2 regions of the Planococcus sp. SE5232 genome follow, and region 2 is predicted to be linked to the other one. Evidence: riboswitches for the same ligand, from Rfam matches in the RefSeq annotation. Region 2 holds a riboswitch; the other holds the start of a gene.
What was found. Region 2 has a riboswitch for FMN ahead of ACRC6Q_RS07395 (ECF transporter S component). Riboswitches for the same ligand answer to the same signal wherever they lie in the genome.

Region 1 (4,214 bases), 1.0 Mb from region 2:
TCAGTGCTTAGCACGCGTTCTGCCAAACGGTCATCGATTTCAATCGGCAAATCCAGCTGGTCTGCTGCCGGTTCGATGGATTGGATGGCACGTGTAAACGGACTGGAAATAAAATGGGCCACCTGCCGTTCCCGCAAGAACTCTGCCAAATCCTGCGCCTGTTTTCTTCCCGCTTCAGTCAATTCTGCATCCGGAGATTGTCCGGTCGCCTGGCAATGCCTGATCAAATAGATGATCTTGTCCATAACTCTCCCCCTAAATCAATTTTCCCCATTCAGATACACTTCAGAAGTATCCTTCAGTAATTTCACTATTTTCTCTGTAGTCAGCTTCATTGTGATTCATCAGTCCTATTGCTGTTATACTTTCCATTCCCCAAATTCGGCCTTTTAACCTCAAAAAAACTCCTGAGCAAAAGCTCAGGAGTGCTGTATTATAATTTTTTCATCAGATTTGCCATTTCTATGGCACCCGCTGCTGATTCCCAGCCTTTGTTGCCGGCTTTTGTGCCTGCACGCTCAATTGCCTGTTCAATGGAGTCCGTCGTCAAAACTCCAAAGATGACTGGAATATTGGCTTGGTCACTGGCTCTTGATACGCCCTTCGCGACTTCACTGCAGACGAAATCAAAATGAGGAGTTGCGCCTCTGATGACTGTCCCTAAAGTGATGACTGCATCATAGTTTCCACTCATCGCCATTTTTTTTGCTACAAGCGGAATTTCAAAAGCTCCTGGCACCCAGGCAATGGAGACATCATCTTCTCCAACACCATGGCGCTTCAAAGCATCTTCCGCGCCGCCCAGCAGTTTACTCGTGATAAATTCATTAAAACGTCCGACAACTATACCGATCCGCAGTCCTTCACCGTTTAAATATCCTTCAAAATGTACAGTCATTCAGTTCCATCTCCTCTGGTAGATTAGTAGGCTGTCGTGTTTTGATTTTTTTGCTGGTAGGATACCAGATCTTTAATCGTGAGAATACCAAGGCCGAGCCGTTCCGCCACTTTCAGCAAATCGTCCACACGCGCCATTGTGCCGTCCGGATTCATGATTTCGCATATGACGCCTGCAGGGGGTGATCCCGCAAGCTTCGCCAAATCGACAGCTGCTTCGGTATGTCCAGTGCGGTCAAGCACACCGCCATCTTTCGCAATCAATGGAAAAATATGCCCAGGACGTTTAAAGTCTGTTGCTTTCGCATCCGCTTTCACTAAACTGGTGATCGTGTGGGAGCGTTCAAAAGCACTAATCCCCGTCGTTGTATCTTTGTGATCGATACTAATGGTAAAAGCAGTACCGAATTCATCTGTGTTATGGTCGGTCATTAGGCCGATCTGCAAACTTTGAGCGATGGATTGGGCAATTGGCACACAAATCAGCCCTCTTCCTTCAGTCGCCATCAAGTTGACGATTTCCGGTGAAGCAAACTCTGCCAATGCGATGAAATCGCCTTCGTTTTCTCTATCTTCATCATCGATGACGATGATGGCTTTGCCATTTTTCAAATCTTCGACGGCTTCTTCTACGGTGTAGAACATCTCTTCAGCGCCTCCTTTTAAAATCCGTTTTCCGCCAGCCAGCCTCTGTTGATCTTTGGTTCTGCTGTCTGGATACGTTCGGTGTATTTCGCCAACAGATCACATTCGATGTTGACCTTGTCGCCGATGCCTTTTTCGCCTAACAGTGAATCTTCCTGTGTTGTGGGAATCAAAGAAATGGTCACCGTATTATGGCCAAGCGCAAAAATCGTCAATGAAGTTCCATCTACTGCAATAGAACCTTTCAGCATCATGTACTTCATCAACTGTGGATTGAGCTCAATTGTCTTCGTCACAGCATTCGCTTCTTTTTTCACTGAACGGATCGTACCGACGCCATCAATATGGCCACTGACAAAATGGCCGCCGAAACGCCCGTTAGCTGGCATAGCACGTTCTAAATTCACGCGTCCGCCTGCTTTCAATCCGATCATCGTCGAAGACTTGACCGTTTCCGGGATGACATCGACTGTGAATGTGCTGGAACTGAATGTAGAGACAGTTAAACAAACTCCATTAATGGAGATGCTGTCTCCGCGTTTAATGTCCTCTAAGATCAGCGCACAGGAAATCGTTAATTCCATAGCCTGGGGTTTAGTGCGGACTGAAGCGACATGGCCGACTTCTTCGACAATACCTGTAAACATTTAGGCACACTCCTCCGTTCTGTTTGCCAGACTGTATTCAATTGGGGCCGTACGAGTTTTTGGGTGCTTTCCACCATGGGGCTTATGGGTGGTGAGGAAAGGGTTGCTCAGAAGGTTTTGTATCCATAAATAGATGTACATGTGCCCTGCTTCTTTTTCAAGATTGCCGGTTTTCCGGCAGTTTTTCTTACCTTGAAGAAGCCCATTTTCCTTGAAGGAAAGGAGCGGGATTAAAAATGATCGCATCGTGATTTCAGGGACTGGTCCCTGAAAAGAGTTTTTGGTCATACAAATTCCTCCTTTCAATTTCAACTAATTGAAAAGAAGAGGCACATAACGAAGCCGATCTCTGAATTCTTCTCCCATCCAGACTGTAACTGTCGGTGCTGGAATTTCACCAGCTCCACCGCTTGAGCGCTCAAAACATAGTGGCCTATGTCCGCATTCGCTCAATCGGGTCACGGACTTGCAGTTTCCTGCTCACCGCCGGTAAGGAATTTCACCTTGCCCCGAAGAATTAGATTCGTAGTTTCGTCCCTTTCATAGTAGCATAGAAAGAAACTGAACCCTATAAATCAAAGTGATTATTTTCAATGAGCTTTGCAAACAAGTACTTGAAACAATCTGTGAAGATTTCCCGGATTCCACTCATACATCCTATCCCCTTTTCAGAAAGGAAGATTTGAAATGGCCCACCATCATAGAGTGAAAGGCATTCAAGTGGACGCCGAAACACGTTGCGCCCATTACCATTCCCCCATCGACCGCATCGCCATCAAGTTCTTTTGCTGCCAGGAATATTTCCCCTGCTTTGAATGCCATGCAGCTGCCGGCTGCGGAAAGCATCAGGTTTGGCCAAGGGATCGTTTCCATGAAAAGGCGGTTTTATGCGGAACCTGCGGATACGACCTGTCTGTTGATGAATATCTAGCCTGTGCATCTACTTGCCCAAGCTGTTCTTCACCGTTCAATCCAGGCTGCAGTCTGCATAAGCACCTTTATTTTGAATAAATGCAAAAAGCCAAGCGGCAGCATTTCTGCTGTCACTTGGCTTTTTTTGTATACAGGGACATAACATATTGTTCGCCTTTAGAGCGCATAATCCGTCTGCCTGTGTCTGTAAATCCTGCCTTTTGATACAGGCGCTGAGCTGGTATATTGCGGGCATTGACCCCCAGCACCACTTCATCAAAATCCGGGAATTCCGTTTCCATGAATTCAGGTAGTGCATAGATTGAACCGGTCGCGATGCCTCTGCCCTGAAATTTCGGATTCACAGAAAATCCCCTCAACAACAAAGCTTTCGGATTGTCTGAGTATTTCTTGCGGTCTTCCGATTCATCCAATTCAAAAAACCCGGCATCTTCTCCACGTGCTTTGATGATGATGAAATGCTTTAATGGATCTTTGGCATCTTTTTCCACAATTTCTTTCGGCAATCGTGTAAACTCCAGCTGATCTGATGGCAGATCATAGTCAATTGACACTTTTGAGGAATAACGGTGCAATGAAACTTCTTTTTTCTTGATCACACTTAGCAGCCTCCCTGTTTGCATTCACTAATCAGCGATCGGCTTGAAACCGGCAAGCCTGATCAGCTGCCGGTGGTTGGACAGACATCAGTCAGCCTATAATTCACGACCCATCATTCGCTTATCCTTTTTCCAGCGTTACAACAACAATTTCCGGCAAATTGAAAATACGGACAGGAAAAGTACTGTTGCCAAGCCCGCGGCTGACAACCATTTTCGATTGACCTTTTTCGAAGATTCCTTCCGTCACTTTAGGAAACCACCCTTGCCCCGGAGCAATCAACCCACCAATTCCAGGAATACGGATTTGTCCGCCATGAGCATGGCCAGAGAAGACGACATCTACGCCTCTTCCCGCATAAATAGAAAAATATTCCGGTCGATGTGCCAGCAACAATGTAAAATCGTCCGTCAACTGTGCCTGATCGAGGCTATGCTGAGTCACTTCTTCCTCATGGAAATCAGGTTCCATGAGCGGATCATCGATTCCTGC
Region 2 (4,214 bases):
GCCGCTCAATCCGAGTCCGGATAAACGTTCCATGACGATCATTTTATGTGTTTCAGATACAGCCGTATCGGTTAATGTAATTACAAGTTCTTCTTTAAAGCGTTGAGCCACTGTCAAATCACGAAAGCGGATCCGGTTTAGATAGATTTTTACCCAGTTTTGTATTTCTTCGTTGCTGACAATTGGATCAAAGACATTTGCCTGTTGGCTGAAATGGGAGAAAGTTTGAACAATTAGTGACAAGCGGCTAAAGAAAAGATTTTCATTGCCCCTGTATTTCCAACCGTTCAATGGCGAAGCTTCAATATCCAAGTCCAACGCTTTTTCGGACAGATCGACCACTTGATCATTGGCCAATAAATAACCTTGTAAAAACAAGCTCTGAACCGCTCCGTCATAGGCTTTCTTATCTAGTTTTGGCAGCACACCGAAATAAGGATAAAGACCGAAATAGCCGATATCCTGTATCGTTTGCCCAGACTTCTTTCCTTTTATCAAATGATAAGGAGAAGAGATGGTCCGCTGCCGATTAACGGCCTTCATAATGGCCAAAATGAGTTCGGTAAATAACAAGCTTGCGCCCCCTAGCGGTTTTGGGTTGAAAAACTCCTCAAACACCTTTAGAATAAATACGATAGCATAACTGAACTTGTTCGGAGATAAAGGAGAGGAAAACAATATGGCTAAGTATACCATTGTCGACAAGGATACTTGTATCGCTTGTGGTGCTTGTGGTGCTGCTGCACCTGATATTTATGATTACGATGACGAAGGAATCGCTTTTGTTATTTTAGATAATAACATGGGAACAGAACAAGTTCCAGACGAACTCGAGGAAGACATGGAAGATGCATTTGAAGGATGTCCAACAGATTCCATCAAAGTTGCAGATTCATCTTTCGAAGGCGACCCTTTAAAATACGAAGACTGATTCAACTAGAAAAGGCGTTCGGGAGGTTAACCTCCCGAACGCCTTCTTTTTTGATTTTAAAGTAAAGTATTTTTGTTTGTCCAGCTTCAGCGCCCAGCTCTTTGGGTCATGAGTCAACCCAGCTGAATGGCAAAGAGCGCCATCCTGCTGGGTTGCTTTATGCCCGGCAGAGCTACACGGGCGCTTACGCTTTTCTATCTATAGATAAATAATAGGAACGCTGCTTTTCGATCCACGTGTGCATGCTGCTGAACATCAGCAGGACGACGGCAGTCAAGAGCAGGCCTTTGATTAAGTTAAACGGTAAAATCCCCAAAACGATGGTTCCGAACAACACACTGCCTGTTTCAGCTGGCATGTTGAGGAAATACGTGTACATCGGCAGAAAGACCAGGTAATTTAAAATACTCATACCGATCGCCATGGATAATGTACCAACTGCCAATCCGAAAGCCATGCCTTTTTTGGTTGCTACTTTGTGATAAATAAAATAAACCGGCAAAATGAACAGCAGACTTGTCACAAAATTCGCCATGTGCCCAACCGGAACGCCTGTTGGACTTCCTGCAAATAACCAATCCAATGCGTTTTTAAAGAATGCGACTAATATCCCTGCTACCGGGCCCATTGTAACGGCTGCAATCAACGCAGGCACATCACTGAAATCCACTTTCAAAAAAGCAGGTAAAGCGGGTAGCGGAAAGTTGAAAAGCATCAAAATAAAGGAAATACTGCTCAACATTCCAATGACGATCATCGTTTGTAACTTCTTGTTCTTCATATTCCTCTCTCCTTGTCGTGATTCACCAGAAGAAAGGCTTGGACCCAGCATTTACATATAAAAACCCTTAAGCAACAAGCACTTAAGGGAGAAAAGGCACACTTAATAAGCGTTCCGTCTACATGTAAACGACAAACGTCCGCACCTTCACCTTCTCCCATCCAGACTATACTGTCGGCTTTGGAGTCTCACCAAATCCTGCGTTTTACGGCTCGCGGGCTTATGAACAGAGTTCAATTACCGCCGGTAGGGAATTGCACCCTGCCCCGAAGATGAATCGATATTTTGTTATGGCCTAATCTTAGTATAAAAAAGAGGCGTTGTAAACAGATTTGTTTACAACGCCTCTTTTTACTGCACCGGCCAGTCCAGCAGGTTTGGTGCCACTGGAATCGGCAATGGTTGGCTAAAGTCAAATCCATTCCAGATTTCCGGTTTCAAGCCGTTCACTTTCACTTCTTTATCAAAAGCATCAGCCGTCATAACTAGGCTTTCGATCATCCGGACAGCTTCCAACTGGTCCATCGAAATCAGGTCGACTGCACCTTCAAACTCAATCTCTACCAAGTCTGCCGTCTCTGCCACCTGAAACTCCAGGTCTGCCGGAACGGTTGGCTGATAGAAATCGTTCGGGCTGTCTGCAAGTGCTTTCAGTGCTTCACTCACTTCTTCAAACGGCATATCATAGCCAGGCACCAGGTAAATCTGGCCATTTACAGCTGAAAATGAATAATAGGCAATATTGTTTTGGTCTGGAACGAGTGGCTCCACTTGTCCGATTTCAGAAAACTCCGCGGGTGATCCATCCTCATTGACCGTTTCTATTTCAGGTACGTCTGTAAATGTCTCTGAAAGTGTATTGAAATAGACACCGATACTGGCAGATGCCAAGTCATATTGATGGTCCTGAGGCAACATATGACGGATGCCAGAAGCTGTTTTTTCCAACGTTCCGACATAAGGATGATATTCGTCGAATCCTAGTTGTGTTTCATCAATATCATCGGCGTATTCCTTATACAAATCAAGGGAGGAGGGGGCGATACCTTCAAATGCTGCATCAACCTGGTCACTTGGAATCAAGAAAGAGACCGGTATTACGAACGCATTTTCTGTCATTCCAAGTGTCATGAGTACCTGTTCACCGATCGACTCTTCATAAGCTGCTGTCCGTAACGGAACTTCAACCTGTGAAGTTGAAAATGGACCCGGTTCTTCTGTTCCGGATTCTTCATCAGCAGCCATATCAGCAGCCCCTTCTTGTCCATTTTCCTCAGTTACAGCCGTAGACTCCTCTGATTCGCCACTTGAACTTTCTGGATTTTGAGCGGTATCTATTCCGTTTTGGCTGATGATGGAAGCCACCATTATGCCAATGGTGATAAACGCCAATGCCGCTACCAATAATGGAAGCCATCTTTTCGGCCTTTTTTGGACCTTCTCTTTTTGGAGCAGCCGATTATAAACTTCTTCTTTTGTCCGGTCATCTTTTATAGTGGGGAAATCCTTTAACAAATCTTCGATAGTCTCATCGGTCCATTTGCTATTCGGCATTTTCTTCTCCCCCTTCCCTGGCTATTAATTTTTCGCGCAAGGATTTGATTGCGCGGTGCTGTGTGGTCTTTACTTTCCCTTCAGTCCACCCCAGAACATCAGCAGTCTCTGCTATCGACAAATCTTGGAAGAACCGCATGATGATAACCATTTTCTGGTCTCCCGTACAGGTATCCAATGCCTTGTACAGAAGGATTTTATCTTCGTTCAATAAGGATACTTCTTCAGGAATTCGGTCAGACGAAACCAATTGCTGTGTTTCCCAATCAAAAAACTCCATCGAGTGTTTTTTACGTACTGCTGTTTTTCGGAAATGATCAATCGCTACGTTTTTGGCAATCGAAAAAAGCCATGTTTTCTCAGAGCTTTTCCCTTCAAAACGGTCATATGCCCGAAAAACACGGATGTACACTTCGTGCATCAAATCTTCTGAAAGATGCCTGTTTTTCACCAGATAAATCAAGAATTGAAAAACGTCCTGGTGATATTGTTCATACAGCCGATGGAAAACGGAGTCATTCAATATGCTCCCCCCGTTCTTAGGATTAGTCGTCTCTGTCTATAGAAAGTTACATATTCTTCAAAGGAAGTAAAAAGACAAATGAAGTTCCCTGTCCCATTTTACTCTCTGCATAGATTTTGCCTTCATGCGCCTGGATGATATTACTGGCAATTGCCAGCCCAAGTCCAGTTCCGCCTTTGCCGAGTGTTCTGGCCTTATTCGCTTTATAAAAACGTTCAAAGACGAACTCCAGATCTTTTTCTGAAATTCCTACTCCATTATCATTAATGGATATTTTCGCATACTCCTGTTGTTGTTCGACACGAACCACCACTTGCCCTCCTTCGGGTGTATGGCGGATCGCATTATCTATCAGATTGGTCATAACCTGTTCAATTCGATCTTGATCGATTTCAATGGCTGACCAATCGTCGATTGTCGTTTCG

Region 1: it holds a riboswitch for FMN, as region 2 does, so the genes downstream of both, ACRC6Q_RS02670 (hypothetical protein) here and ACRC6Q_RS07395 (ECF transporter S component) in region 2, are expected to answer to the same signal.

What each region holds. Positions count from the first base shown of each region.
Region 1 covers NZ_JBOGCP010000001.1:558,616-562,829, reverse strand. The annotation lists gene ACRC6Q_RS02690 (histidine phosphatase family protein) at 1-245, opposite strand, end outside; gene ribH (6,7-dimethyl-8-ribityllumazine synthase) at 434-898, opposite strand; partial or broken gene ribB (3,4-dihydroxy-2-butanone-4-phosphate synthase) at 940-1,542, opposite strand; gene ribE (riboflavin synthase) at 1,560-2,189, opposite strand; gene ACRC6Q_RS02670 (hypothetical protein) at 2,190-2,477, opposite strand; FMN riboswitch at 2,540-2,710, opposite strand; gene ACRC6Q_RS02665 (CHY zinc finger protein) at 2,877-3,200, shown strand; gene ACRC6Q_RS02660 (GNAT family N-acetyltransferase) at 3,233-3,721, opposite strand; gene ACRC6Q_RS02655 (metallophosphoesterase) at 3,843-4,214, opposite strand, start outside.
Region 2 covers NZ_JBOGCP010000001.1:1,575,265-1,579,478, reverse strand. The annotation lists gene ACRC6Q_RS07405 (helix-turn-helix domain-containing protein) at 1-573, opposite strand, end outside; gene ACRC6Q_RS07400 (ferredoxin) at 680-931, shown strand; gene ACRC6Q_RS07395 (ECF transporter S component) at 1,116-1,712, opposite strand; FMN riboswitch at 1,858-1,990, opposite strand; gene ACRC6Q_RS07390 (hypothetical protein) at 2,064-3,266, opposite strand; gene sigX (RNA polymerase sigma factor SigX) at 3,256-3,789, opposite strand; gene ACRC6Q_RS07380 (ATP-binding protein) at 3,836-4,214, opposite strand, start outside.